Regions from separate parts of the Pedobacter sp. AW31-3R genome, predicted to be linked through region 1. Evidence: riboswitches for the same ligand, from Rfam matches in the RefSeq annotation. Region 1 holds a riboswitch; each other region holds the start of a gene.
The links. A riboswitch is a leader RNA that binds a small molecule or an ion and turns the genes downstream of it on or off. The one in region 1 is predicted to bind S-adenosylmethionine.

Region 1 (10,535 bases):
GGGCATTCCGCTGTTCCAGGCAACATGTATGTTCCGTTGCCACTGTTGGTTAAATTCCATGTACTTCCAATGAAACATTTGTAGGAAGCTTCGTCAAAAAGAGATTTTACACTGGATGCCGGTAAACCTTCAAAGGTAATATCATTTAAAACCCAGTTCCCTGTAACCGCACCCCTTCTTAAACTTGTTGATCCAGAACTGCTTTTGGTAGAAGAGCAGCTTTGTAACACCATTAATGAACTACATAAAATGGCAGCTATAACTAATATTCTTTTCATATACTTGTATTTTTCGAATCAACTTACATAAATCCTGCCAAAAAAATAAAAAACTTAAATTCTATGCATACAGAAACAATTGCTATACACGCTGGAAATTTAACACACAGTGCCACAGGCGATGTCACCCAGCCAATAAGTTTATCTACAACCTTCTTCAGGGATGAAAATGGCGGTTATCCTGGCGGACATATGTACAGCCGTGTCAGCAATCCCAATCGCTCTGCATTGGAAAAAGTACTCACGGAACTGGATAAAGGAGCCGATGCCTGTGCATTTTCTTCCGGCAATACCGCAGGCATGGCCATTTTTCAGGCCCTGGCTCCGGGCAGCCACATCATTGCTCCTGATGATATGTATTGGGGATTTAAAAAGCAGCTGCTTTCTATTTTTAAGGACACACTCAGTATAGATTTTATAGACCTTACAGATTCCGGATCAGTGGAAAGCTATATAAAGAGCAATACCGTACTGATCTGGGTCGAAACACCATCCAACCCCCTGTTAAAGATTACTGATATTGCGGCACTGGCGGAAATTGCACATCAACATCAGCTCATCCTGGCCTGTGACAGTACTTTTGCTTCCCCAAGTTTTCAAAGTCCGATTTTACATGGGGCAGATATTGTGATGCATTCCTCCACCAAATATATTGGCGGACACAGTGATGTTCTTGGCGGGGTACTGGTTACTGCCGCACAGAATGAATTCTGGGAAAAAATCAGGAATATTCAACAGGTTGGCGGAGCTGTTCCCTCTCCATTCGACTGCTTTCTGCTGTTGAGAAGTATCAAAACTTTGGCTTACCGGATGAGGGGACACAATGAAAACGGAATGGCTTTCGCTTCTTATCTTGAAAAGCATCCAAAAATTGAAGCCGTTTATTATCCGGGCTTACCTTCACATCCGCAGCATGAAATTGCCAAGAAACAAATGAGCGGATTTGGCGGCATGTTATCTGTACTGATCAAGGGAGATGCTGAAAATGCAAAGAAAGTAGTGAACAAGGTAAAACTGTTTGCTCAGGCCACCAGTCTGGGTGGGGTGGAAAGCCTTATTGAACACCGCGCTTCCGTGGAAGGCCCTGGCACCAAAACGCCACAGAATTTAATTCGGATATCTGTAGGACTTGAGCATATCGACGATATTATAGCCGATTTTGAGCACGCTTTAGGCGAATAAAGACTGATTCCGCTGCTCTGCACCAACCGGTAAAAACAATTATGATGTTAATCTTCAAATATTTATCTATTTTTCAGAATAAAATTTTGAAGATTAACATAATAAATCTACATTTGTAACATCATAGCGAAAGCTATTCAAGTCAACCCTCCAAAAAAAGGTTTGATTTATAAAGAAGTGGCGAGAGACAGGCTCCCTGACCCACTGGCAACCCTCCCGAAAGGAGAAGGTGCCAATTCCTGACCAGTTAGCCTATTGCTTTCTGGAAAGATAAATTAAAGCAAAATGAAAAGAAAACGCATTCAATCGCCATACAGCGGACATCCTTATTTAAATTTCAATACCCTGCAACACTGTGTAATGATGCATATGTGCTGTTGCATAGACTAGTTTAGAAATCTTCCCTTGTCTCTTTAATTCAACAGGAAGGCCTCTATGAAGAGGTACGCTATGTCCTTACGCCATATCCAGCGGATATCTGCCGGGACTCCCCTAGCCCACAAACAAATTTAAATTTAACACAGAAATCATGTCAGCTAACTATAAATTCGAAACCCTTCAACTTCATGCCGGCCAGGAAATAGACCCTACAACAGGATCCAGAGCCGTACCTATCTACCAAACGACTTCTTACGGCTTTAAAAACTCTGAACACGGCGCAAATTTATTCGCCCTTAAAGAGTTTGGAAATATCTATACCCGAATCATGAACCCTACCACAGACGTTTTTGAAAAACGTGTGGCAGCACTGGAAGGCGGAATTGCAGGACTCGCCGTGGCATCGGGACAGGCAGCCCAGTTTATTGCATTAAACAATATCCTTGAAGCAGGGGACAATTTCGTTTCCTCTTCTCATTTATATGGAGGCAGTTACAACCAGTTTAAAGTTGCCTTTAAACGTCTGGGTATCGAAGTTAGATTTGCCAATCCTGACAATTTTCAGGAAATCGAATCAAAAATCGACGAAAACACCAAGGCACTTTACCTGGAAACTATAGGAAACCCTTCTTTCAGTATTCCTGATTTTGAGCAAATCGCATTGATTGCGCAAAAACACGACCTTCCTTTAATCGTAGACAATACTTTCGGTGCTGCCGGATACTTGTTTAAACCACTGGAACATGGTGCACATGTGGTGGTACAATCTGCTACCAAATGGATTGGCGGACATGGTACCAGTATTGGCGGAGTGATTGTTGACGGAGGAACCTATAATTGGGGAAATGGTAAATTTAAACAGTTTACTACACCTTCAGAAGGTTACCATGGACTGGTATTCAATGATGTATTCGGATTAAACAGCGATTTTGGAAATATTCAGTTCATTATCCGTGCAAGGGTAGAAGGTTTGCGTGATTTCGGGCCTGCACTGGCGCCTTTCAATTCCTTCCTGCTGCTACAGGGTTTGGAAACCTTATCCTTAAGGGTGCAGCGCCATGTGGACAATGCCCTGACACTGGCCACATGGCTGCAAAACCACGAGGCCGTGGCCAAAGTATATTATCCGGGACTGGAAAGCAGCCCCTACCATATCAATGCAAAAAAATACCTGAAAAATGGGTTTGGTGCCGTATTGTCCTTTGAACTTAACGGAGGAAAAGAAGCCGCTATTCAATTTGTTGATGCATTGGAACTGATCAGTCACCTGGCCAATGTTGGTGATGCAAAAACCCTAATTATTCAGCCTTCTGCCACCACGCACCAGCAGCTGAATGAAGAAGAACAACTTGCCGCGGGTGTCACCCCACAATTGTTACGTATTTCTGTAGGTATAGAACATATTGATGATATCATTGCGGATTTAGAACAGGCCTTTGGAAAAATTCAGGCATCCCTATAAAATATACAATTAAGCAGACCACAGCATAAGCATACAACAACAATGTCATCTACACACACATACCAACACACGAAGATTTTTAAACTGGAGAACGGAAAAAAACTACGTGGGTTGCAGGTTGCCTACCATACCTATGGAAAACTGAATGCCAAAAAAGACAATGTCATCTGGGCTTGCCATGCACTTACGGCGAATGCAGATGTACTGGACTGGTGGGAAGGCTTATTTGGTGCAAAGTCATTATTTAATCCTGAAGACCATTTTATCATCTGTGCAAATGTACTTGGCTCTCATTACGGAACCACAAATCCGTTGAGTACGGATCCGGTAACAGGTCTTCCTTATTACCTTTCTTTTCCTGAATTCACCATAAGGGACTTCGTTGGCGTCCATCAGCTGCTGGCCTCGCATCTGGGGATAGAGAAGATCAAAGTACTGATCGGTGGTTCCCTAGGGGGACAACAAGCAGTAGAATGGGCCATTGCCGAACCTAAAAAAATGGAGAACCTGATTCTCGTGGCGACCAATGCAGTCCACTCTCCATGGGGAATTGCATTCAATGAGAGTCAGCGACTGGCCATCAGCAGCGACCGTACTTTTTATGCACAAAAACCGGATGGCGGTTTAAAAGGATTAAAAGTGGCACGCAGCATTGCCTTGCTTTCTTACAGAACGTATGAAGCCTATGGAGCTACACAGGTAGAAAGTGTAAATGACAAAACAGGTTCATTCCGTGCAGCTTCTTATCAGAATTACCAGGGAGAGAAATTGTGCAAGCGTTTTAATGCCTACAGTTACTGGTACCTGAGTAAGGCGATGGATAGCCATAATGTGGGCAGGGGAAGGAAAAGTGTAACCGATGCACTTGCGGAAATCCAGGCCAACACCCTGGTTATAGGGATTGAAAATGACTTCCTGTTCCCGATCAGCGAGCAGGAGTACCTGGGCAACAACATTCCGGGTGCTTCATTCCATGCGATCAAATCTGCTTACGGACATGATGGTTTTTTAATTGAAACCAATATCCTGACCAATATCATCGGCAATTTCTTAAAAGACACGACGAACAAAAAAATAATTAAACTGCATAAAATAGCATAATGAGTAAGAAACTTAAAATTGGAATATTTGGTTTTGGAGTTGTTGGCCAGGGTTTACATGACATCATTAAAGGTCAAGACCTTAACCTGGAGATCATAAAAATTGCAATAAAAAATCCGGCCAAAAAACGTAGCCTTGATGCTAAACTATTCACTACAGACCATAATGATATCCTGGATAACCCGGAAATAAATACCATCGTTGAATTAATTGATGATGCAGATGCTGCCTTTGAAATTGCGAAACGTGCATTGACAAGTGGCAAACATGTGGTATCGGCCAATAAAAAAATGATTGCCAACCACCTGGAGGAACTGGTAAAATTACAGGAAGAACACGGTACATCCCTTCTGTATGAAGGTGCAGTATGCGGAAGTATTCCGATCATCAGAAACCTGGAAGAGTATTACGACAATGAATTGCTGCATGGCATCAGCGGTATATTTAATGGCTCATCAAACTATATCCTGTCAAAAATCTTCAATGAGAATATGCCATATGGGGAAGCCCTGAAACAGGCCCAGGACCTTGGTTTCGCAGAGACAGACCCGATTATGGACGTAGGTGGTTATGATCCCAAATTTAAACTGGCTATTGCCACGGCACATGCTTACGGATTGTTTATCAATCCGCTTGACATCCTGAATGTGGGCATTCAGAACCTGTCTGAACACGATATCAGGTATGCCAGGGAAAAGAACTTCAAGATAAAATTAGTGCCTACCGCAAGAAAAATCAGCACCAAACAAGTGGTCACTTATGTGTTGCCTAAGTTCGTTAAGGCTGACGATTTCCTGTTCAATGTAGAAAATGAATACAATGGTGTAACGGTGCAGGCTGCCTTTGCAGATAAGCAGTTTTTCTTTGGAAAAGGTGCAGGAGGCCATCCTACCGGTGCTGCTGTACTATCTGATATTGCTGCTTTAAGATACGGTTACCGTTATGAATATAAAAAATTACACCAGCACAACGGCTTAATCCATACCGACAATGTGAACATTGAAGTTTACCTGAGGTACGAGCATGAATATACGGTTGAAAAGCTTAAGATTGAAAATATTGTAGAGCGCTTCTCGCGTAACGACTACAAATATGTGATCGGCAGTGTGAGCTTAAAGTCCCTGCTGGCGAACAAAGAACTCCTTACCCATAAAGATGTGTTTATTGCACATACAGGAAGGTTTACGTATACTGACCAGCAAATTCAGGTCATTGCTGGTGAGGAAGTACTTTTTAACTAAATGACCATTGTTTTGATACGCAAAAGGCCGGAAATAATCCGGCCTTTTGCGTATCAGTAATATGTATGGAACGGCATAGCGCTGCCGGTTCTTATAGTTTTCAGATCTCCCTGTTCAGGTCCCAGTTTTCCAGGTAATCTGCCACTCGCCGTACGAATGTCCCTCCCAGGGCACCGTTCACTACGCGGTGGTCATATGACAGCGAAAGGAACATCATATGACGGATGGCAATCACATCACCGTATTCTGTTTCCAGGACTGCAGGTTTCTTTTTAATGGTACCTACTGCAAGAATAGCCACCTGCGGCTGGTTGATAATGGGTGTGCCCATGACATTGCCGAATGAGCCCACATTGGTAAGGGTAAAAGTTCCGTTCTGCGTTTCATCAGGCTTCAGTTTTGCGGCACGTGCACGTACGGCCAGATCGTTCACCGATTTCGTTAATCCCACAAGGTTCAGCTGATCTGCATTTTTGATGACAGGTACAATCAGGTTACCTGTAGGCAATGCAGCAGCCATTCCAATATTGATATCTTTTCTCTTGATGATCTGAGTACCATTAACTGACACATTGATCATTGGGAAGTCTTTAATGGCCTTGGCAACAGCTTCAATAAAGATTGGTGTAAACGTAATCTTTTCGTTCTCTCGCTTTTCAAAGTTCTTCTTTATCTTCTCCCTCCACAAAACCAGGTTGGTCACATCCGCTTCCACAAAAGAAGTCACGTGTGCCGAGGTATGCTTGCTCATGGTCATATGGTCGGCAATAATCTTGCCCATGCGGTCCATCTCTATGATTTCATCAGCACCGCTCATGCTCAGTACCGGACTGACAATGGTTGATTTATGCGCTGTATTTACGGGACTATCCTGAGACTTGGCCATAGGAGGCAGAGCCTGGTATGGCTGTTCAGCAGGAACAGAAGCAGTTCCTTTTCTGCCAGTTTGTATATAATTCAGCAAATCATCTTTTGTCAGCCTTCCTTCAGCTCCACTGCCTGCAATGGTATGCAATTCTGCTGCGGAAATCCGTTCCTGTGCGGCTATGCTCCTCACCAGGGGAGAATAAAACCGGTCAGTATCAGCGACTTCCGGGACAACTATATTTTCAGCAGCCTCTAGCAAGGCTGTTCCCGGAATCTGCCCTTCCGTATCTGCTGTAGGTGCTGCAGTTATCTCAGGCATTTCTGCCACATCCGCTGCAGGTGTAATCACCGCCGAACGCCCCCCTTCATCAATTGGCCCCTGCTCTTCCCCTTCAACTTCTATCCACGCAATCACTGCACCTACCTGTACCACTTCATCCTCGCCGAAAAGTTGTTTAATTAATTTCCCTGCCACTGGCGATGGTACTTCAGAATCTACCTTATCCGTTGCAATTTCCAATAAAGTATCATCTAAACTGATCATATCTCCAGGTTGTTTTAACCATTTGATAACGGTTGCCTCCGCAACACTTTCACCCATCTTAGGTAATAATAACTCGTATTGTGCCATTTTTATTTATAGTAAATTTGGTATCACTAACATTTTTATCCGTCACAAAAGTAAACCTTTTTTACCTTTAATCGGCATCATCATTCAACTGTTTCAGGATCATTGAAAGTGCAGCAATGGCGGAACGTTCGATGTTCTGAAGCCTTTTATTGCCGAAATTAAACACCTTTGCGGTCACCCCAGTCCTGGTGGCGACTGCTATCCAGACAGTTCCGACAGGTTTATCTTCTGTTCCTCCGTCAGGCCCGGCAATCCCGCTCACGGCAACACTGTAATCCGTATTGAAATGGGCGATAGCACCCAGGGCCATTTCTCTGACCGTTTCTTCGCTGACGGCACCAAATGCTGCCAGGGTTTCTGCTTTTACCCCAAGAACAGATTCCTTCAATTCATAGGAATAAGTCACCGCTCCACCTTCATAAACAGCAGAACATCCGGGATGCTGGGTAATCAGATGAGCGATATATCCCCCTGTACAGCTTTCTGCGGTGGAGAGTGTTACTTTTCTTTCCTTCATGATATCCAGCATCGCCTTTTCCAGCGCAATGTCATCTTCTACCACCACATATGGTTTCACCCTGGATACAATTTGTTGGGCCCAGCTGTCTACTTCCAGTTTAAGCAGTTGCTCATCAGGTCCCGATGAACTCAGGCGCAGGCGCACCTGTCCCAGTCTTGGTAAATACGCAAGTTTAATGGTTGCAGGAAGATTATTTTCTACCTCTTCCAGTTCCTGGGCCAGGAATGACTCCCCGATATTTGCAGTAAGAATAGTTTTATGGTAAATAAAAGGCAGGTCAAAGGCCACCTTCAGTCTTGGCAGGATTTCTTCCTGCATCAGGTACATCATCTCAAAGGGTACGCCCGGCATAGAGATAATGATATTCCCTTCATGGTTGAACAACATACATGGAGCAGTTCCATTTTTATTCTGGATTACCGTACAGCCGTCCGGCACATCAGCCTGCCGGATGTTTCCTTCAATCATGGGCCTGTTATACTTCTTAAAAAAAGTAGTGACATGCTCCAGCGTGGCTTCATCGCGCCGCATGCCCATATTAAAATATTTAGCCAGGGTAAACTTCGTTATATCATCTTTTGTGGGGCCCAGTCCACCAGTAATCAGGATGATTCTCGCCCGCTTTTCCGCTTGTGCCAATGCTTCAATGATATGATTTTCATCATCGGAAACAGAAGTGACCTGTTTCACTTTGATCCCGATCGCATTGAGTTCCCTGGCCATCCATGCAGAATTCGTATCTACAATCTGACCGATGAGTATTTCATCGCCTATGGTAATGATTTCAGCTAACATAATAAATGGTTAAAAACGCGTATAATAAGCTTGTTGCTTGCTTAGTTTTAAATCCTGCAATACGGATGCCTTCACCTTGATCGTGAGGCTGTAACTCCTGTAAACACCGATAGGCACCCAGTTGATACTCATATCCCAGCAATGCAAATCGCGGTAGATAGAAAAAGTAGTATAAGATAATGTATTCGCCTTGAAATCGTAACCCGAATTAAACTGAACCTTCCATTTTGGGGTGACATTAAAATCACCATTAAAAGTAAGGGTATTGGTCACCACAGGCAAGTCTCCCGTTGGCTGGGTACTATAGTCAAAGCGATAGGCAAAAGTAAAATTCCATGGAATATTAAAGTCAACAAAAGCATTGGGATCGCTGCTGATGGCAGCCAGTTGTGCCATTTGCTCAGGAGTACGGCCGGCTTTTGCCGTTTGTTCGGTAGCATTGTCCAGGTTCTCATTCCGTTTTTTGAAAGCATCCGCATTTAAACTGTAACCAAAGGAAACCCCAATCCTGGTTAACCTTGGAATAGTAATCTTGTCTATCAATTTTTTGCCCTGATAAATGTTATTCAGGATAGAGTCACCAACGGCGTATGGGTTTAAGGTACCATCATAAGTAATCCCGAATTTTTCGGTAAACTGAGAACGTCCGCTAAAGTTGAGTGTAGACAATTTAAATGATGGGGCCAGAAAGTTATAGGAACCATTAATCCCCAGTCCCTGAATAATGGGTAATTTTTTAGTCCCGGTACCCGTTGTGTCCTTACTGGAGAACACTTTTGCCTCCACAGTATTGTCTATACCAAAGCCAATACTTCCACTTTCCCCTTCACCGGGTCCGCCATAAAGTGATCCGGTATGTATAGAATAACGTTTTGTCCTGCCATAATAGGTATCAAGAACCGGGGTGCCATCCTGATACAGTAACTCTTTGTAATTCCCGAAGGAAGGCCTGGAAAAATCAGGACGATAGTTAAAGCTGACATTTGGTGTCATCACCCAGCGCAATGCTTTTAGTTTGCTCCAATTTTTAAACTGCAGCGTGTTGTACACTTTTGTGGATACCCCGGCATTCAGTGAATATTCACCTGATCGGTTAAACCCATAGACCGTATCTGTTTGTGTGGTATAAGGCTGAACCACCCCATTCAACAATACTCCCTTAAGAGCTGTTTGCCTGATACTACTGAAATGCCATTTCTCCGTATAAGTCGTTCCGGCATTAAAGTTGAAATATTTTAGAGCTGTAAAATTTAAAGACACAGGAATCACCTGCTGTACCCCATTTTGAAATTTCTTCAATGCATCTTTTGTAAATAACAAACTATCAACCGTATTAATTGAGTTTCCTGTTTGCATGCTGTAAGAAACAGTCAGTTTTTGATACCATTTCTGTTCACCCACACTATTTTTGGTAACAAAAGGACTAAATGAGTTGATGCTCATGTTAAAAGATGGCAGGGTGACGTTTACCAAGTGACTCTGTGTATTCTGGTAATGAGAGGCAGTAAAATTATAACTTCCCTTTCCATCCAGTATAGTTTTGCCATAGTTGATACTGGACTGTAAGATATTCTCCGTAATCGCCTGTGGATTGTAGCTATTTCCTCCTGCAGTATTGTTATTGTAACCACTGGTTTTAATATTAACATTGGCACTAAAGGTAGAGCCGGGACTTGCATTGGCATTTTTTGTATGCGACCATTGGATACTAAAGTCCTTCCTCGGTTCATATTCAGGCGTACCTTCCAGGCCATAGCGGTTACTTCCATAGTCCAGCTTCAGGTTACCATTGTATCTGTACCGCTTTACATATTGGGAGGTTAATGATGCCCCATACGAACCACGGGTATAAATAGTACCCAGAATTTTTGCATCCCAGTAATCATTCAGGTTCAGGTAATAACCTCCATCCCTTAAAAAGAACCCCCTGGTAAAATCGTCACCATAACTGGGAATAATCACTCCTGAATTTCGCTTATTCGGCTTGGGAAAAAAAGCGAATGGCAGTCCAAGGGGCATAGGAATATCTTCAATTTTCAGGTAAACCGGCCCAGTGATGATCTTCTTGTCAGTTACAATT
Region 2 (10,535 bases), 2.7 Mb from region 1:
CATTTCCCCGAAGTCCCGGAACCAGGCTCCTGTATTCACCACTGATCTTACCATCACTTTCAATCTTTGCCACCAGCGCAGCATCATAGGTATTCATCTTGATGAAAAGTGAATCCTTACCCAGGTACTGGATATGGAAATCATCTCTCCTGGTTCCATTGAGCAGCGTAAACGTGGCATGTTCTGCATCTTTACCTTTCAGCTCAAAATTAAAAGGCACTTCGCTTTCACTTACTTTGAAAACACCCCGCCAGATGCCTTCCTTAATAAATTTCCTGTTTCCCTTCGGATCATCCGGGTGCTTGCTGAAGGCCAGTGAAGAGGAAGAAATAAGCGTAGCAAGGGCCAGCACCTGTATTTTATACACATGATTTTTCATATCAAAAAGAGATTAAGCGTGTAGGTCAACCAACCGGTTAAACCTTTAAATGGGTTAAAATAGACTGTAAATATTTGTTAAAACAGAACTTAAATATTCCTTATTTTCCGTTGACCGTTCTGGCAGAAGCCAGTTCCGGCACCGGTTCAGCAATCAGTTCATCCAGTACCTTATTGAATTTCTTCTCATACTCTTCAAAATATTTACCGGTGACTGTTCCGGTATATCCGGTATAAATTTCCCTCACCTCACCTTTCCTGTCAATAATGATCGTTGTGGGAAAAGCAACAAACTTATTCAGTGCCGGCAGTTTTTCAGCAACTATTTTTTTATCGGCAATCCCGCCGAAAAGAACATCATAGGTAATTCCATATTTCTTTTTCAGCACGCCCAGTGTATATTTTGCATACTCCAGATCATCTTTTTGCTCAAAGCCAATAGCGATGGCTTCCACCCCACGCTTCTGGTTCTTCTTGAACCATGGGGCAAGGAAAACGGTCTGATCGGTACAGTTCGGACACCAGGTACCGATCGTCTCTATAATCACCACTTTACCTTTATACTTGTCATCACTCAGGGAGACTTTTTTTCCATTCAAATCCGGAAAAGTAAAGTCCAGTTTTTTGTATCCTTCTTTCAGGAAAGTCAGTTTGTAGGGATCCGGCAGTTCAGCTTTCTCATTGCGTTGTCCGTCGAACTTCAGGTTCTTATAGATTCCAAATCCCTGTTCTCCGGAGATACTGTTGTCATCATTGATCTTACCCCTGACAATAAAAGGACTGGGACCGGTAAATCCCGACAATTCAAACTCATCGCCCTGTACTGTTCCTTCCAGCTCCCGCGTATCGCCTACTACGGTCATAATTACTCCGGTCAGTTTATTGCCGGTCTGTTTCAGTAAAGCAATAGAGGCTGGCACCGCTTCCTTGGTATAGGTTTTAATCTCCCATTTACCGGAAATATCATGGCTGGGTGCCACCTCCTTTCCAGGGGCTACAAACCGGTAATTTTTACCGTATTCTGCGACAAAAGGCAAAGAATTGCCCCTGAATCCAGGAACCAGACTCCGGTATTCCCCGGTCAGTGTACCATTATCTTCCAGTTTTGCCACAAGTGCAGCATCATAGGTATTCATCTTCACATAGATAGAATCCTCCCCAAGACGCTCCACATGAAAATCGTCACGCCTCGACCCGTTGATCAGTGTCAACACGGCTGTTTTCGGATCCTTGCCCTTAAATTCAAAATTAAACGGAACTTTCGATTCACTTACACTAAACACACCACGCCATATTCCTTCCTTCGGAAAAGGCTTTGAATCTTTTGCGGATACCGTTCCCCCCAGTAGGACTACTGAGGTCATCAGGCACGCAATTTTCGAGGAAATTGTAGTTTTCATCATCATCGTTATTAATTTAAACACTATATTTTAATAGTTTTTAATAACAAGTTTTCCTGTCCAGGCCGATCCAGCACAATACCCTCCGGCAAATACCGGTTGAGCCTATACATGGATTCACATGAAACGAAGTGTAACCTGTTATGGGTTAATTTATAATCTGTTTCCAGATCAGTTTGAGCACTTTTTCCTACGGAAAGTTGCTAGAAGTTCAACGAGACTGACTCTCCCTTCTTCTGTATAAATCAACTAATTAATGGTGGTGATTAATTAGAGTAAAAACCTAACTAGTGGTGGTGATTAGTTAGGCGCCTTCCTGATACCCCGGCAACTTATTTGACCAGAATACATGACCACCATAATACTCTATCAAAATGCCCCGGGGTACCAGGATTTTAAATAAGAATATTTGAAAGAATAACCTTTTTAGGAGGAAGCCATGATTTTGGTTTAGGAGCAACAACAACAACGCATGACTTTATCTGAGTAAGATTTCAGAAAGCTTTCAGGAAGTTGTATGATGGATATCATAATGAGAGTTTTAGTTTTTTGTCAATTATTTTTTATAAATATAAGAAGGATAAATCACTTCTGCAATTAATACTACTAATTTAGTAGTATTAATTGTTATACCTATGTATATCAAGGTATTAAAATATGATTCTAGCAGACTGCACGCATTTCAGTGAGTGTTTCATGCACATACAGATTGGCCAGCTGGTTCACTGCCTCATCAATTTCTGCTTCAGTATTGTACCTGCTGAAAGAGAAACGGATGGTGGTGCGTCCCTGCTGGTCTCCAAGAGCCTTTAACACATGCGAACCGGATCCACTGGTGCAGGCGCTGCCGCCTGACACACAGATATCGAGCTGGTCGAGATAAGATATGGGTGAAAGTCCGTTTGCCTGATCGGGCAATGAAACGCTCAGCACCGTTTTCAAACTGTTGTGCTCTGCTGAATTTCCGTTGAATCTGATTCCCGGAATCCTGTAAAATAAATCCTTTATCATTTTCTGTTTAAGATGGGTGATATGTTGATGGTAAACCCCGGCATTGGCATAACTTAGCTCAAGGGCTTTTGCCAGTCCTACAATCCCGGAGACATTTTCTGTACCGCTCCTTTGTCCTCGTTCCTGGGCACCTCCATTAATTAAAGGGGTAATCTGACTGGCCGCGCTGCTGTAAAGGAAACCTACTCCCTTTGGGCCATGGAACTTATGTGCAGAACCAACCAGGAAATCTGCCTGCAATTGTTGGGTATCATAACGGTATTGTCCCATGGTTTGTACCGTATCGGTGTGAAATATAGCGTCGTACCTACAACAGACTTCAGCAATAGATTCAATTTCGTTAAGGTTCCCAATTTCATTGTTTCCATGCATGATGGATACCAATGCCCTGTCCCCGGTAGAAAGCAATTGTTCCAGTTCCCGGATAGACAAGTTTCCTTTATGGTCATGACTCAGGTAGACCAACTCGATCTCCCCTGTACGTTTCAGGGATTCCAGGGTATGTAATACGGCATGGTGTTCTAAAGGAGTAGTAATGGCAAGGCGAATCCCATTAGACCGGATAGCGGAAATGATCGCCGTATTGTCAGCTTCCGTACCACCGGAAGTGAAAATAATCTGTGAAGGGTTGGTGTTCAGTAAATCAGCAATTGTCTTCCTGGATTCTTCAATAGCCTTCCTTGCCTGCCTCCCGTAGGAATGCGAGGAAGAGGGATTACCGAAGTTTTCGAAAATAAAAGGCTCCATAGCCTGAAAAACTTCTCTGCTTAAAGGGGTGGTCGCTGCATTGTCAAGGTAAATCTTCATTTTCTATCTGGATTAAATTGATTAAGTATGACTTATCCAGCAAAATCTGATAGCGATTGTTATCTGTCCACCTCAACGGCAGAAGGAATTAGCACCTTGTATAGCACAGGTTGCTAAGACTTCACAGGGCCTTTCCCTCAGTCTTTCTGGATAAGTAAATAAATTTAAGAACTCTTGTTGAAAACAAATGTACAAATAGTATACTAAATAAGTAGACTTTATTTCAATTTTTTTTATTCTTCTTTTTCCAGGGCTGCTGCAGCTCCCGGGAAACAAGAAAGACCAGATATATACACTGACGCTCAGGAAAAAAACAGCATTCCCGGTTTCATTCAGGCGTAAAAAGCAGGGTCATTTTAAAGACAGCCTTTTATAGGTATTCCGGCAGAAAAGAATGGGTTTGTTTAACCTTCCCGATCTGATCAGGTAGTTAACCACAATTAAAAAAAGCATATGGAATCCCCCCTATTTAACTAAACCTGCAAACCGCTGATAAAACACAGTTGGACTATGCTCATTTTTAGGTGCATATTTCCCCGCGATGATCGGAATATAGATAACCCTCCTGCGGCTCTGTTCACCAACAATAGACGACTGTGCCACACGATGCCACAAACGGCCATCATGCACGGTAAGATCACCTGCTTCAGGCACAATGGCCACTTCATTCGGGTCATTGTCATGGTCCATGAAATATTTCTTTCTGAACAGCATCTGGTAAAGGTTCTGTTTATGGGTGCCCGGAATAATCCGCAATCCCCCGTTCTCCGGTTTCAGGTTACTCAGGTGGATACCGACATTCAGCATTGGGTTCAGTTTTTTTCCATAGAATAAATCACGCAGTCCGTCAGTATGCCAGCCCATTTTTGTGAACTTGCTATCCGGGCCATTTACATAATGGTTGAACACCATGCCGTCTTTTTCATTTTCACCCAGCCGGGCATCGGCACCTGCCAGCTCAAATAACCCTTTCAGACGTGGGTCAAGTAATAATCCGCTAAAGGTAGAATGGTGCTGGTTGATAAATGCAAAACGCTGTACCAGGGTAGAACCATCCAGGTCCTGCCCATATTTTATAGGTACACCATTTACCTTATCTACCCCTTTTTCAATCCAGTTATGCTGCACCTCCAGGGAGGCTTTGACAATAGAATCTACCGTTTCCGGGGTAATGAAATTTTTGAAATGGATAAATCCATTGGTGTTAAAAAAGGACTTTTGTTCTGCGGTTAAGGATTCGCCTAAAGAGAATCCAGGGTACGAATTTGCCATGGTTATAGGATTAAAAGATGAGAAGTAGGATTGATTTTTTTAAAGAAAATTTAGATCGGGAAGATCTGCAGGATTAACAACAGCAGCCCTGCATATACTTCATCAGCTGAAGCATTGCTTTACAAGAGTGGGTAGGTGTGCTGTTGTTGATCATTTCTTTCATAAAGACTACCATTTTGGTAGACATTAAACAAACATATAAAATATTTTTTATATCCTGCTATTATTTTAAAAAAATATTTAAAAATAATAGCAGGATATACCACTGTCTCACAGTACCATGAACAAAATAGCGAAAATATCCCCGGCAGCTTAGCGGGTTTTATAGAGGCTGGCGGCAACCCGCTCAATGATCGCTTTGGGAAGAAAACGGTTGGCATAAGCCGATACCTGGTTGGTGAAACCGGGGATAACCTCTGATTTCTTACTGAACATGGCTTTTAAGGCAAAGGCAGCGACCTGGTCAGGATCCATATTAAATTTCTCTGCCAAATCCTTAATCACAGAGAGTCCGGCCCGTTCTGCAAAACCGGTAGCCACCGGACCCGGACTGATACAGGTCACAGATACCGAAGTATGCTGCAGTTCCATACGGATCGCACGGCTGAAAGAGAGCACATAGGCTTTGGTCGCAGCATATACCGCAAGGGTTGGCAGCGCCTGGTAAGCAGCTGTGCTGGAAATATTCAGTATATAGGACTGTTGACAAGTCCGGAGTGAGGGCAACAGCCGGAACGTGAGTTCGGTGACCGTATTGATATTTAACTGTATGCTGTTCAACTGCTCATCAATCGACAACTGATCAAAGTTCCCCCACAATCCAAATCCTGCGTTATTGACCAGGATGGAGACCGTATAGGCCTTCTCCCTGCACCAATCTGCCACCTCCAGTGCAGCACCAGGCATAGAGAGGTCAATCGCCAGCAGGTCAACCTGAATGGCATATGCAGCGGTTAAGTCTTCTTTTAGTTGGGCCAATTCCTCTCCCGACCGGGCGACCAGCAATAAATTGTATTTCTTTACGGCCAGTAAGGTGGCGATAGATTTTCCGATTCCCTTACTCGCACCGGTTATTAAAGCATATTCTTCCATAGTATCCACACCAGCATTAAAAATTCAGCGCAGGACAACAATAGATCTTCATCCTTTGGAATGCCATTGTTATCCTGCGCTGAATTCAGGGAAGCCTGGTTCCCCATTTAAATTTTATGTCCTTGTTACACCAGTTGCTGTTTCACATAGTTATAACTGTCTTTCACACTCACAAAAGGATCTATCTTAATGACATCCTGCTCTACAAAAATGTATTTCAGGCCAGCTTCTTTTTGTGCTTTGAAAATATCTTTGAAATTGATGGCTCCGGTACCTACTTCTGTATACCCGATAGATTTGAGGATATCCATTGAAGGCGACTTATCCAACTCTCCACCAGTAATTGGCGCCGTTAAAGCCTTATCCATATCTTTCACATGCCACATGGGAAATCTTCCGGGATTGCTTTTAAAATAAGCTGATGGTTTCACTCCCGATTTTTCTATCCAGAAAAGATCCATCTCAAAAGAAACCAGTGCCGGATCCGTATTTTTTAACAGGATATCATATCCCCTTTGTCCGTTATCCAGTTTCCTGAATTCCCAGAAGTGGTTATGGTAGCCCATTTGAATGCCTGAAGCCTTTGACAGCTCCCCAGCTTTATTCAGCTGTGCAGCCATAAATTCAAAATCGGCACTGCTGAGTTTATCAACCAGTGTAAATGGTGGCACGGGTACCACCAGGTGTTTCTGTCCCAATGCAGAGGCAATCTCCAGCTGTGCTTTCAGCGCAGTATCATCACCATTGCCTAGGGTTAGGAAATCATTCAGCTGGTAATGACCGCTGTATGTTTTAAGCCCAAGGTCATCCAGCAGGGTTTTCAGTTCCTGTAAACTTAAACCCCAGTAACTGGCCGCTTCGCCGGGTTTGTATCCATAAAAAGTTTCCACATGGTTATACCCGATTCCGGCAACCTTCTCTATAGTGGAACGTGCATCTTTAGACAATGCATCCCTCAGGGTATAGAGTTGAAGTCCGATTTCACGGACCTTAGGCGCTGCTGAAAAGACATCCATAGCGTTTGACATCAATGGGCCGGCAACCATGGCTGCAGATCCCAAAAGACCTGCTTTTTTTAAAAATGATCTTCTGTTTTCCATATTTTTTTTACACTAAAATAAAATAAACCACTGAAATTTATAAGCTATTCAGGGCAGGTAACGAAATGAATACACCTGCTGGCGTCATCACTAGCTTTAAAGATAATACATAAATCGTATGAGCAGCATTTAAAAATGGGATAATCTACAATTAATCCCTTATTTTGTGAATAGACCCGAAATTGACATCAATTATCCAAAATAAAAAAAGTACCCCATCCCTATGACGCCAGCCAACGCAATACCACCGCAAAAATCTTATTCCAAAAACATCATCAGGGCAGTTGTTGCTGCTATGTTCTTTATGGCAGGATTGGTTTTTGCCAGCTGGGCGTCGCGTATTGCAACGATACAGCAGAACCTTTCCTTATCAGATGCTGCGCTTGGCGCTGTTTTGTTCGCCCTGCCGGTAGGTTTAATGTTATCCCTCCCCCTGTCTGGCTGGGCGGTAAATAAAATCGGCAGCCGTAAAGTCCTTGCCATTGCCCTTTCGGCCTATGGCTTAACCCTGATCAGCCTAGGTATGGTTACCCATGCCTACCAGCTGGTTTTGTGCCTGATTGTCTTCGGTCTGGCCAGTAATGCAACCAACATATCGGTCAACACCCAGGCTGTTGCTACCGAAGCCTTGTACCCTAAACCAATTATGGCTTCCTTTCACGGGGTATGGAGCCTCGCGGGTTTCATTGGTGCCGGTATTGGTACCTTTATGATCGGTATCAATATGGCCCCCGCGCCACATTTTATGATCATTGCCGCGATTACCGTGGTTACAGTGATCATTTGCCTGCGGTACCTTCACAATGACCATACCGCAGCCGAAACGCCCGCTTTTGCGATCCCGGACAAATCACTGATCACCCTTGGACTCATCGCTTTTTGTTCGATGGTCTGTGAGGGGGGGATGTTCGACTGGAGTGTAATTTATTTTAAGAAAGTTGTGCTGGCAGAAAAAGCCTGGATTGCTGCCGGATATACCGCATGTATGTGTACGATGGCATTGGGACGTTTTGTTGCCGACAGCTTCTCCGCAAAATTCGGATTGAGAAGGACTTTGCAGGTCAGCGGACTGCTCAGTGCCGTCGGACTGCTGATCGCTGTACTCTTCCCTACTTTGCTCTGGGGTATCATTGGTTTCATGTTCGTTGGTGCCGGTATTTCCTCTGTGGTACCACTGGTGTACAGTGCTGCAGGAAAATCAAAGACCATGTCGCCCGGTGCTTCAATTGCTGCGGTATCGACCATCAGTTTTATAGGATTCCTCATCGGTCCCCCGGTCATAGGTTTTCTTGCCGGAGCCTTCACCCTGAGGATAGCTTTTATATTTATTTTCGTGATGGCCGTCTCTGTTTTCGTATTATCTACAAGAGCAAAAATCTAAAGGGAAATCCCGTTTTTTTCTTCTAAGTGCACATTAATTTTTAAAACCTAATAAAAATCACAATATCTAAACAGAGTTTCATCCTAACTAATTTACATTATACATCCATACCACACACACCCCATGATTCTGTCCTGGTTATTCTTTAAAAGAGTGTATTACATTGTCTTACAATAAAATATGTTATTATTTTTGCGGCTTACTTTTATAAAGAATGGAAACAAAACTCAATGGGGGCGCTTTAAAGCAGGGAAGATTAAAATTAAAATGGACAACACAATTTGCAGCAAAAAAGCTTGGAATTCCGCCAGCGGAGTATGAGCAGATTGAAAGTACCGATTCCGGTTATTATGACCTAAAATTCAAAGCCAGGATCACCGCAACAAAAATGGCTTTTGCTTCCGTATGGTATGTGGTCAGTCAGATGGAAAAAACTTATGATGTCGCTAAACTAAAAGGAATTAGCATGGATTCACTTCAACAGACAGCAGAAGAAAAAGAACTGGAAAACTATGCAAAGACCTTTCCGAGGTTTGAAAAAATCACCAGGGAGCGCCTGGATAACATCCAGCAGCGCAAAACCAAAAGCACAAAGACCGTAACTGCCATTGTTCTGGTATATAAAAAATTAAAAAAAATCAGAAGGGCTATACTAAACATCGGCTTGTGGAAAAAGAAAGAACCTACAGCAAAAAAACAGACTTCTGTAAATTAAAGATCCCAGAAACAGGGCGACTCAGTTAAAAATATCAGCTAAACCATTTTTTACAAACTTTATCTATCTACTTTTCTATCTTTCCCAACATAACAGACCATCCGGATAGACAGCTATCAGGCTGACAGGCACCGGGATTGTCGGGTTTAAGAACCAGAAAGGAAAAGTATTTTATAGCAAAGGGGCATCCATATCAAATGAATGCCCCTTATTATTTCCAATCCTGACAGCGGAGGTTAGCTCATCTTCAGTTTTTTGTGAATATCATCTACATAACCTTTAAACTTCTTATCTGTTTCAATCAGGTCTTCCACGGTCTGGCAGGCATAGATCACTGTAGAGTGGTCCCTTCCTCCATAAAAAGCACCAATACTTTTCAGTGAAGACTTTGTCAGGCTTTTCGATAAGTACATGGAAATTTGTCTGGCCTGTACCACCTCACGCTTTCTGGTAGGCGATTTAACCAGGTCTACCGCAACTTCAAAATACTCGCACACCAGCTTTTGGATAAACTCCATAGAAATCTCTTTCGTGGTATTCTTAATGAAGTTTTTCAGCATGGTCTTTGCCAAGGACAGGTCGATATCTTTTTTATTCAGCGTGGATTGTGCCAATAAGGAGACCATGGCACCTTCCAGTTCACGAACATTATTGTCAATGTTATGCGCTACGTATTCAACAACCTCTGAAGGCAGTTCAATACCATCGGCATACATTTTCTTTTTCAGGATCGCAATCCTGGTTTCCAGGTCAGGAATCTGAAGGTCTGCTGAAAGTCCCCATTTAAAACGGCTGAGCAGTCTTTCTTCTAAACCTGAAAGATCTTTTGGTGCTTTGTCTGAAGTAATGATGATCTGTTTCCCCGACTGGTGCAGGTGGTTGAAGATATGGAAAAAGATATCCTGTGTTTTTTCTTTTCCTGCAAAATTATGCACATCGTCCATAATGATCACATCCATTGCCTGGTAAAAATTCACAAAATCATTGATGGTGTTATTTTTCAGGGATTCTACAAACTGCTGGCAGAATTTCTCACAGGATACAAAGATCACGAGTTTATCCGGATGGGTACGTTTAATCTCATTACCGATAGCCTGCGCCAAATGCGTTTTCCCTAATCCTACCGCACCATAAATCATCAGTGGGTTGAATGATGTCGCCCCAGGTTTAGCGGCCACAGCAAAGCCCGCAGAGCGTGCCAGACGATTGCAATCGCCCTCAATGTAGTTCTCCAGGGTATAATTCCTGTTCAACTGTGGATCTACATTTAATTTTTTCAGTCCCGGAATCACAAAGGGGTTCCTTAAATCCTTGCTTAGCGATTCTGCCTTGGGAAAGGCTTGTGATTTCGCCGATGCAGAGGTGTTACCATGAGAAGG
Region 3 (10,535 bases), 1.4 Mb from region 1:
CTTATTGTCCCCGTTTTTCCAACCGGAAATCAACTCATACTCGCTTTTGGATTTTGGAAACATGATGACCTATATGATAGGTCCAAAAGTACAGCACAGGCGATAACAGCGCATTAAACCTATGTTAACTAATTATTAACAACAATCAGAATCAGCCAATTTCTCCTTTTCTTGTCCTCCTGTTTTACAGTAAGGTAAAAACGAATCAAGACCAAAAGTTGTGGGGAGCATGTTAAAGTAGATATAAATCCGTGTTCACCTCTATAAGAAGAATTTGATCTTTCTCCTCCACCTGAATTGACTTCTAATCGCTTTGAGTTTTTGCATTAATTTTCTATAGAAATAGCATCTAAGCAGCTTGAGAATTGATCACCATTTTTTACTCTTACACATTCATCTTGCTCAAAAATATCAATGATGCCCCCACAGTACCGGGAAGCAAATACGAAGCCTCCAAAAAAGCAGATTGATTTTAAATCGGGAACAGGTGTAGATTTTATGTGCTTATCAGAACTTACAAAAAGAAACATACAATCCGTTATTAATTATTTTAATATCATATATGTCATAAATTTAAATCAAACAAACACAGATTTTAAGTAATTGTATTTACTATCTGTTCGATACGTCCTCGGTCAGAGAGCGACTCAGGTGTATATTATTTCCGTGAAAAGTCCGTGTAAAAATAACTAGTGTTTTTTACACGCTCAAAAGTCGCAGTCAACTCGCAGCTGACACGCAGCTTGCCCGAGGACATATCGAACAATTTTAAACCCATTACCAAGTTCTAAATACAGCCAATCACAAACTATTGCCAGTTTTGCGCAAAATGAAAATACTTCATATAATGACCTCTGAGCGAATTAATAATTCAGCACAGGTTACAATATAAATGCTAGCATTTAAGTGCACAGCAAAGCTTTAAATAGCCTAAAAACGTAAAATCATCAATTCTTATACAGCGCCCGGCACAATAGTCGACATCTATCACCGGATTGAGGTGGTTTCTGATCAATTACAAATCCGTTTACCCTACATATTTCCATGGTCAGGGATCGAGAAAATTTCAGTCTGATTTGTATTTTTAATACAGCTGCCATCCGCTGAGCTATAGTTAACCAATAGTTAAATAAAAAGAAATCATATCTTCAGCATCAAAATCTGTATTCCTTCCTCTTTCTGGACGGACTTTGATTCAGTTTATTTGAGACAGGATCATTAAGTATAAAACACAACAGGTGTTCATCTCGTGATCACCTCGGGAGAGTTCAACACTTTCAAGCTGAACATCTTGCCTCTGCCCACAACTTTTGACCTTGATCCACAGCCACTTGATCCCAAGTTTTGGGCTTTGGTACAAAACAAAAAACCCGCTCTACTTTCGTAAAGCGGGTGATGTAGCCCGTAGGGGAATCGAACCCCTATTTCCAGAATGAAAATCTGGCGTCCTAACCGGTAGACGAACGGGCCATTTGAAGCGACCAACCTTTACAGGTTCTGCTTCTCCTGGGTAGCGGGGACCAGACTCGAACTGATGACCTTCGGGTTATGAGCCCGACGAGCTACCAACTGCTCCACCCCGCACTATATGTTCAACTGCTTCCTACGAAGCCAATGTATCCATTTAAAAAATAAAATCCGCTCTACTCACATAAAGCGGATTTTTGTAGCCCGTAGGGGAATCGAACCCCTATTTCCAGAATGAAAATCTGGCGTCCTAACCGGTAGACGAACGGGCCTTTTCAAAACAGCTAACCTTTGCAGGCGCTGCTTCTCCAGGTAGCGGGGACCAGACTCGAACTGATGACCTTCGGGTTATGAGCCCGACGAGCTACCAACTGCTCCACCCCGCACTATTTATCAACTTAAATCACTAAAAGAATAAATCTTCCTTTGTTTTAAATTGGTCTGCAAAGATATATTTCGTTTCTTTGCAATGCAAATTTATTTTAAAAAATATTCAATGTCGCATAAAGCAGGTTTTGTAAGCATAATTGGTAAGCCAAATGTGGGTAAATCCACGTTAATGAATGCCCTGGTAGGGGAAAAACTCTCCATCATCACACCTAAGGCCCAGACTACACGTCACCGTATTCTTGGAATAGTAAATGAAGAAGATTTTCAGATTGTATTTTCTGACACTCCCGGCATCATCAAACCACGCTACGGACTACAGGATTCCATGATGAATTTTGTAAAGGGAGCTTTAAGTGATGCTGACTTAATCCTGTTTGTTACAGACATCAATGAACAGCATGATGAAAATGATGTGCTGGAAAAAATCATTACTTCTACCATCCCAATGATTGTACTGATCAATAAGATTGACGGGGCAACACAGGAACAGGTAGATGAAAAACAGGCATACTGGCAGGAACTGCTGAAACCAAAACATATTTTCGCCATTTCTGCCCTCCATAAATATAACCTGGAAGGAATTATGCCCATGGTACTGGATTACCTTCCTGAACATCCCGCCTATTATGATAAAGAAGAACTGACCGATAAAACCCAGCGTTTCTTCGTCTCTGAGATCATCAGGGAAAAAATCTTCAACAACTATCAGAAAGAAATCCCTTACAGCACCGAGGTAATTATTACAGCGTTCAAGGAAGAAGAAAAGCTGACACGCATCAGTGCCGAGATCATTGTGGAACGCGACTCGCAAAAAAACATCCTGATTGGCAAGGGCGGCTCCATGTTAAAAAAGGTTGGTACTGAAGCCCGTAAGGATATTGAGAAGTTTTTAGACCAGAAAGTATTCCTCGAAACCTTCGTTAAAGTACTGCCAGACTGGAGAAGTAAAAAGAATTATTTAAAAAGTTTCGGGTACGAAAATTAAACCTACCTTTGCAACCCCTTAATAATTAATACAATTAATAAAATACATGAGTAATATTATCGCAATCGTCGGAAGACCAAACGTAGGCAAATCTACCCTTTTTAACCGCTTAACTGAAAGTCGTAAAGCAATTGTAGATGATTTCAGTGGTGTAACGCGTGATCGCCATTATGGCACCGCAGAATGGACACACAAACAATTTACCGTTATTGATACCGGTGGTTATGTGGCCAATTCTGAGGATGTTTTTGAAGCCGCTATACGTGAACAGGTAATTATTGCTATTGAAGAAGCTTCTGTTTTACTATTTATGGTAGATGTAACTACCGGTATTACAGATCTTGACGATGAAATAGCACAATTACTGCGCAGAAGTAAAAAACCGGTTTTTACCGTTGTAAATAAAGTAGACAACAATGCTTTGGAAAACGAAGCAGCAGTATTCTATGGCTTTGGTCTGGGAGATATCTATTCGATCTCTTCTATGTCCGGATCCGGAACAGGTGATTTACTGGATGATGTGATCGCTCACTTTGAGGATGACGTTATTGAAGAAAATGCATTACCGAAATTAACTATCGTTGGAAGACCAAATGTTGGAAAATCTTCTTTAATCAATGCCCTGATGGGTAAGGAAAGAAACATTGTAACCCCTATTGCAGGTACTACACGTGACTCTATCCACATCCACTATAACCAGTTCGGACATGAATTTATGTTTATTGACACTGCTGGTCTCCGCAAAAAGACCAAGGTGAAAGAGAACATAGAGTTTTACTCTGTCATGCGTACCATTAAAGCCCTTGAAGAGGCTGATGTGGTCATTCTGATGGTAGATGCCGTGGAAGGATTAGAGTCGCAGGATGTGAATATCTTCCACCTTGCAGAGAAAAACAAAAAAGGTATCGTGATCCTGGTGAATAAATGGGACCTGGTAGAAAAGGATAATAAAACGATGAAGGCCTTCGAAGACCAGATCCGTACAAAACTACAGCCTTTCACTGATGTGCCGATCGTATTTACTTCAGTGCTGAACAAACAACGTATTCATAAAGCTGTTGAAGTAGCCCTGGAGGTATTCCAGAACAGAAGCAAAAAAGTTCCTACTTCCAAACTGAATGATGTGATGCTGCCAATCATTGAAAACTATCCTCCACCAGCATTGAAAGGTAAGTATATCAAGGTAAAATATGTAACCCAGATCAATGCATCGTCACCCATGTTCGCTTTCTTCTGTAACCTTCCCCAATATATAAAGGAACCGTACAAACGTTTCATTGAGAATAAATTACGTGAGCACTTCGACTTTTCCGGGGTACCGATCCAGATCTATTTCAGACAAAAATAAGAAGGATTGTTTCAAGCAAAAAATTAAGATCAGCTGCTGATAAAAATGACAGTATGGATTATTGCAAGGCGGATAAAGCCTGCTTTACCATGCTGTCATTTAGGTTTACAGCCTTATAATAACCGGCTTCCCCTAAATGGTATTTAAATAGCAATGCCTTTAGATCTGAGCAGATCATGGGTTTTGAGGCAGACAGCTGTTTATAATCAATCGCCATCTTTTTGTGCTGAATGAACCGCACGAAGTCTTTATAATCTTCTTCCTTAATATTGAACGATAGCAGGTTTTGTTCCAGATAGGAAGCTTTATACCTGTTGGCCAGCACATCAAATACATAATCGAAGATGAGTTTTTGGGAAAGCAGTGTATTGTAAAATTTATTCATTCCCGTCGTATCCATTTTCACATAGATATCAGGCTGAATACCCCCACCTCCAAAAACCTTTTTCCCCATGCCGGTTACAAATACAGTGCTCTTCGCAAGGGTATCTTTTGTACTGAGTGATTTTTCAGTTAACTCTCCGTCAGCAAAACGGTCTTCTATCTCATTCTGATAAGCAGTATACCCCTTTTTATAGGATTTCTGGATGCTTCTTCCAAGCGGGGTATAATACCTGGCAATCGTTAAGTTTAAGGCAGAGCCATCTCCAAAGGGAAATTGTTCCTGTACCAAACCTTTACCAAAGGAACGGCGGCCAATAATCACCCCCCTGTCCAGATCCTGTACTGCACCAGCAAGGATTTCACTCGCAGAAGCAGAATTTTCATTGATCAGAATGGCCAGTTTTCCATCTTCAAATTCCCCTCCACCGGTAGCAATATAATCTGTCCGTGGTTCATGCTTGCCCTGTGTATAAACAATCAGCTTGTTCTCCGGCAGCAATTGGTTCGCCAGTCCGGTTGCGGCAGTCAGGTACCCACCACCATTATCACGAAGGTCAAGGATCAGCTTTTTCATTCCCTGTACCTTGAGTGTCCTTACCGAAGAGATGAAATCTTTATCCGTATTTGCACCAAATTCACTGATCCTGATATAACCGGCATCGGGACTGATCATATAAGCGGCATCAATACTGCTCACATTCACACGTCCACGTTTAATATTCATTAATACCGGCAAAGTATTCCCGGAATGCAGCACCAGTAATTGTACAGACGTTCCCTTACGTCCCTTAATCCTTCCGATCATCTTTTCGCGCGGCAGGTGTTTTCCACTGACAAACAGGCTGTCAATCCTCAGGATTTTATCTCCAAGTTTTAATCCCGCAGCAAAGGCTGGACCGTCTTTAATGACATTGGTCACGAGTAAGGTATCTTTCAGCACATAATATTCTATGCCTATCCCATCAAAACTTCCGTCAAGTAATTCCATTTGTTCGTCAGCTGTAGCTGGCGGCAGGTAAACGCTATGCGGGTCGAGCTGGTGCAAAAGGCTATCAATCTCCCCACGGCTCAGGGTGTCTGCATTAATTTCATCCACATAATTCCTGTTGATGAGGTTAATGATCTGATCCACCTTTTCAGCATTGTTGTCAGCAAACTGTACATTACGCTCAAAAGTGAAGCCCTGATCCTTTAAAAACTTGTAACCCAAGAACATCCCGCCAATTAAAGTGACAGAATACGTAAGGGCTATCAAAAGATTTTGACGGGTAGTTGGTTTCATGGATGAGCTGTTTTGCAAAGCTATAAAATTACAGTGTCATTATTAATTAACCGTTCGTATTTATATTTTGTTTTTTTTCAATCCAACTCATTTTCACTGATAATCAACGGAGTTCCCTTTTTCATCTGTAGTTTTGTATTCAGATTTCATGATTAAAAAGAAATTGACGATTTTTACAAAGCTATACCTGGGAGGAAGCTCAGCTTTTTTCACAATTGAAGGATAAACTCAAAATAAAACTATGATACGCGTAACCGAACAGGACTCAACATACCATGACATTGACCAGATGAGTGTAATGGATATCCTCAGAAGCATCAATAATGAGGATAAAACGGTTCCACTCGCTGTAGAACAATGTCTCCCACAAATTGAAAAGCTGGCGACTGCAGTTGCGGAAAGAATGAAAAATGGGGGACGTCTTTTTTATATTGGTGCAGGCACCAGTGGCCGTCTGGGCGTGGTTGATGCCTCTGAGTGCCCACCTACTTTTGGTGTGCCTTTCGATGAGGTTGTCGGCATTATTGCCGGAGGTGACAAAGCCATCAGGAAAGCGGTAGAAAATGCAGAAGATGACGATCAGCAGGCCTGGGCCGACCTGAGCGAATTTAATATCAATGAAAAAGACTGTCTGGTGGGGCTTGCCGCATCAGGCACAACTCCCTATGTGATCGGTGGATTACAAAAAGCCGCTGCGCAGCAGGTACTCACGGGGTGTATTGTCTGCAATGCAGGTAGTCCGGTAGCTGCAGCCAGTGAATTCCCGGTGGAAGTGGTTGTGGGACCAGAATTCCTGACAGGCTCCACCCGGATGAAATCCGGAACAGCCCAAAAGCTTGTCCTCAACATGCTCAGCACCACGGTAATGATTCGGTTGGGCCGCGTGAAAGGCAATAAAATGGTAGATATGCAGTTAACCAACCATAAACTGGTGGACAGGGGAACGCAAATGGTGATGAATGAATTAAATATTGCTTACCAGGAGGCCGAAGCCTTACTGATCCGTTATGGAAGTGTAAGAAAAGCAGTACTGGCCGGCACTAAAACAAAAGAATAATGCACGAAATAGAACCCTATTACCGTTGGCGCGACGACTATATTGCCGCCGAAGATCCGCGATCTCCGTTTTTCAATACGGAATATTCAGAGTTTTACTTCGATAAGCAGCTGTATAATTTCTTAATCCATCCCCAGTGGGACGATTTCGGCTCTTCCACCCTTTACATCAAAGTCCTTTATGTAGATTATGACCACAGCTATGCAATCATAGAATTCATAGGGGAATGGAATGATGCCATTTCAAATGATATTATGCTATTGAAACGTGAAATCCTGGAACTCATGATAGATGAAGGCATCAATAAGTTTATTCTTATTGGAGAAAATATCCTGAACTACCATTCCTCGGAAGAAGACAGCTATTATGAAGAGTGGTTCCAGGATGTGGAAGACGGCTGGATTTCAGGAATCAACTTTAACCCGCATGTGATTGAGGAATTCAGGAGCAGCAACATTGATTACTATATCAATTTTGGTGGTGAACTTGACGATTTGGCATGGAGGACACTTAAACCCTTACAGTTTTTCAGGAAAGTTGAAGAAATTCTGACAAAAAGACTAGGGGCATAACTTTTGCTTAGATCAATAGAACTTGTATATTTAAATATAATTTTAAAAAGAAATGGATAACAATAATTATAACTGGTCAGAAAAGTCCGTATTTGTAGAAAATCAGACAGGCGCAGTAGCGAAAAAATTCTTTGCTAACGTGTTTTTATGGATGTTTATCGCTTTAGGTATTTCAACTGTAGCTTCGGTTTACATGGCAAATACCCCCGAAATGTTAAGTTACCTGATTAAGGCTGATGGTAAAGGATTATCAATATTGGGTTACGTAGCGATGTTCGCTCCGCTGGGATTGGTTTTACTCATGAGTGCCGGATTAAGTAAAATGTCTTATAGTGCACTGATTGGGGTTTTCATCCTATACTCCTTGCTTACCGGTGTGAGCTTAAGCTTTATCCTGCTGATTTATACCACAGGATCAGTTATCGGCTGTTTTGCCGCTGCTGCTGGTATCTTCGGCCTGATGGCAGTCCTTGGTTATACCACAGATACTGACCTGAGTAAATTCGGCCCTATCCTGATGGTAGGTGTAGTAGGTTTAATCATTGCGAGTGTGGTGAATATGTTCCTTCAAAGTTCAACCTTCGATTATATCATGAGCTTCGTAGGTGTGGCAATCTTTACTGCCTTAACCGCTTATGATGTGCAGAAACTAAAAAGAATTGGTGCAGGCATCGAAGAAAACGGCGATAGCATCGCAGCTGATGACAGCAAGAAATTAGCGATCATGGGTGCTTTATCCCTGTACCTTGACTTCCTGAACATCTTCCTGTTCTTATTGAGAATATTTGGCGGAAGAAAATAGTCACACGACAATTTACAGTATATGATACCGAAAGCCACGCAGTTTTGCGTGGCTTTCGCAATTTTATGGGGTTTAACCCGCTAATACTTGGAATTGATTTTTCTTTATTGCATTTTTGTATTCGCTTATAAAGAAAGACGGAGGGATTAGACCCAACGATGTCTTAGCAACCTGTGCTTACAAGGTGCTACATTCTACTCGAACATCATGTATGTTCCTGAAAGATAAGTTAGAGTCGGTCCATCACGGAATTCTCATAAGCCTATATTAGTACCTTTTTACTTCGCATCATCTATTGTCATTCAAAACAAATGGACATGCGCCTGTACAAAAGCCTACGCATTAACTGATATAATGAGCATTAGAGAAGAGTTAGAAAAGCGAATATTAATTATTGATGGTGCTATGGGTACCATGATACAACGCTATGTCCTTACAGAAGAAGACTTCAGGGGCGAGCGTTTTAAAAACCACCCATGTGATGTGAAAGGGAACAATGACCTGCTGAACATCACCCGCCCTGATATTATCAAAGCTATACACCTTGAATACCTGAAAGCCGGTACTGATATTATTGAAACCAATACCTTCAGTACGCAACGCATTTCCCTGGCCGATTACCAGATGGAAGAGCTGGACTATGAGATGAGCTATGAAGGAGCAAGAGTTGCCAAAGAAGCGGTAACAGAATTTATGGCAGCCAACCCTGGCCGTAAATGTTATGTAGCCGGTGCTATAGGTCCTACAAACAGGACACTCTCTCTGTCTCCTGATGTCAATGATCCGGGATACCGGGCACTAACCTTTGATGAGCTTCATGATGCCTATTACGAACAGGTTAAAGGTTTAATAGATGGCGGTGCAGACCTGCTCCTGATTGAAACCATTTTCGATACACTGAATGCCAAGGTAGCGATTTTTGCCATCAAAAAATATGAGGAAGTGATTGGCCGTAAAATAGAGATCATGATCTCCGGAACCATTACCGATGCTTCCGGAAGAACACTTTCAGGACAAACGGTAGAGGCATTCCTGAATTCTGTTGTCCATGCAAAACCTTTAAGTATCGGTTTTAACTGTGCTTTAGGTGCCAAAGATATGAGGCCGCATATTGAAGAACTTTCCGCAAAGGCGGGATGTTTTGTCTCTGCCTACCCGAATGCCGGTCTGCCGAATGAATTTGGTGCCTATGATGAAATGCCCAATGAAACCGCTACACTGGTAGATGATTTTATTCAGCATGGATTTGTAAATATTGTAGGTGGTTGTTGTGGCACCACACCAGAGCATATCGCTGCCATCGCTGCCAAAGCTAAACATATAAACCCACGAAAAATACCTGTCCTGGAACGTTACATGCGTTTAAGCGGACTGGAGCCGGTAACCATCACTCCGGAAAGCATGTTTGTCAATATTGGGGAAAGGACCAATATTACCGGATCCCCGAAATTCTCCAAATTAATCCTGAGTGGTGACTATGAAGCGGCCCTTGCCGTTGCGCGCCAGCAGGTGGAAGGCGGAGCCCAGGTGATCGATGTGAATATGGATGAAGGAATGCTCGATTCCGAGGCGGCAATGACGAAATTCTTAAACCTCATTGCCTCAGAACCGGATATTTCTAAACTGCCGATCATGGTCGACTCCTCTAAATGGAGCGTTATTGAACACGGCCTGAAATGTCTGCAGGGAAAAGGTATCGTCAACTCTATTTCGCTGAAAGAGGGAGAAGAAAAATTCAGGGACAGTGCCCGCAAAATCATGAATTATGGTGCCGCAGTGGTGGTCATGGCTTTTGATGAAAACGGACAGGCAGATAACTTTGAACGCAGAAAAGAGATCTGTAAGCGCTCTTATGATATTCTGGTAGATGAAATTGGCTTCCCTGCGGAAGATATCATCTTTGACCCGAATATCTTAACCGTTGCAACCGGTCTCGAAGAGCACAATAATTATGCGGTTGATTTCATCAATGCCACGAGATGGATCCGTGAGAACCTCCCCTATGCGAAAGTTAGCGGCGGGGTTTCCAATATTTCCTTCTCTTTTAGAGGGAACAATACCGTTCGTGAAGCCATGCACTCTGCATTTCTGTTCCATGCCATTAAAGCGGGCCTGGGAATGGGTATCGTGAATGCCGGAATGCTGGAAGTGTATGAGGCTATTCCGAAAGAGCTGCTGGAACGCGTAGAAGATGTATTGTTAAACCGCAGGGAAGATGCTACCGAACGTCTGGTAGACTTCGCTGAAA

Region 2: another riboswitch for S-adenosylmethionine. It lies ahead of ACSBL2_RS06915 (cysteine desulfurase family protein); the one in region 1 lies ahead of ACSBL2_RS18140 (O-acetylhomoserine aminocarboxypropyltransferase/cysteine synthase family protein).
Region 3: another riboswitch for S-adenosylmethionine. It lies ahead of metH (methionine synthase); the one in region 1 lies ahead of ACSBL2_RS18140 (O-acetylhomoserine aminocarboxypropyltransferase/cysteine synthase family protein).

The regions. Positions count from the first base shown of each region.
Region 1 covers NZ_CP197475.1:4,414,991-4,425,525, forward strand. The annotation lists gene ACSBL2_RS18130 (hypothetical protein) at 1-278, opposite strand, end outside; gene ACSBL2_RS18135 (trans-sulfuration enzyme family protein) at 342-1,460, shown strand; SAM riboswitch class I at 1,625-1,737, shown strand; gene ACSBL2_RS18140 (O-acetylhomoserine aminocarboxypropyltransferase/cysteine synthase family protein) at 1,990-3,300, shown strand; gene ACSBL2_RS18145 (homoserine O-acetyltransferase family protein) at 3,343-4,401, shown strand; gene ACSBL2_RS18150 (homoserine dehydrogenase) at 4,401-5,642, shown strand; gene ACSBL2_RS18155 (dihydrolipoamide acetyltransferase family protein) at 5,743-7,140, opposite strand; gene ACSBL2_RS18160 (competence/damage-inducible protein A) at 7,208-8,455, opposite strand; gene ACSBL2_RS18165 (putative LPS assembly protein LptD) at 8,465-10,535, opposite strand, start outside.
Region 2 covers NZ_CP197475.1:1,674,069-1,684,603, reverse strand. The annotation lists gene ACSBL2_RS06925 (peroxiredoxin family protein) at 1-379, opposite strand, end outside; gene ACSBL2_RS06920 (peroxiredoxin family protein) at 480-1,742, opposite strand; SAM riboswitch class I at 1,929-2,025, opposite strand; gene ACSBL2_RS06915 (cysteine desulfurase family protein) at 2,442-3,596, opposite strand; SAM riboswitch class I at 3,653-3,753, opposite strand; gene ACSBL2_RS06910 (phytanoyl-CoA dioxygenase family protein) at 4,062-4,868, opposite strand; gene ACSBL2_RS06905 (SDR family NAD(P)-dependent oxidoreductase) at 5,181-5,960, opposite strand; gene ACSBL2_RS06900 (sugar phosphate isomerase/epimerase family protein) at 6,086-7,060, opposite strand; gene ACSBL2_RS06895 (MFS transporter) at 7,284-8,441, shown strand; gene ACSBL2_RS06890 (hypothetical protein) at 8,656-9,156, shown strand; gene dnaA (chromosomal replication initiator protein DnaA) at 9,393-10,535, opposite strand, start outside.
Region 3 covers NZ_CP197475.1:5,858,682-5,869,216, forward strand. The annotation lists gene ACSBL2_RS23895 (RNA polymerase sigma factor) at 1-63, opposite strand, end outside; tRNA gene ACSBL2_RS23900 (tRNA-Glu) at 1,399-1,470, opposite strand; tRNA gene ACSBL2_RS23905 (tRNA-Met) at 1,508-1,584, opposite strand; tRNA gene ACSBL2_RS23910 (tRNA-Glu) at 1,668-1,739, opposite strand; tRNA gene ACSBL2_RS23915 (tRNA-Met) at 1,781-1,853, opposite strand; gene era (GTPase Era) at 1,964-2,842, shown strand; gene der (ribosome biogenesis GTPase Der) at 2,889-4,190, shown strand; gene ACSBL2_RS23930 (S41 family peptidase) at 4,249-5,856, opposite strand; gene murQ (N-acetylmuramic acid 6-phosphate etherase) at 6,098-6,913, shown strand; gene ACSBL2_RS23940 (hypothetical protein) at 6,913-7,485, shown strand; gene ACSBL2_RS23945 (Bax inhibitor-1/YccA family protein) at 7,538-8,287, shown strand; SAM riboswitch class I at 8,410-8,518, shown strand; gene metH (methionine synthase) at 8,642-10,535, shown strand, end outside.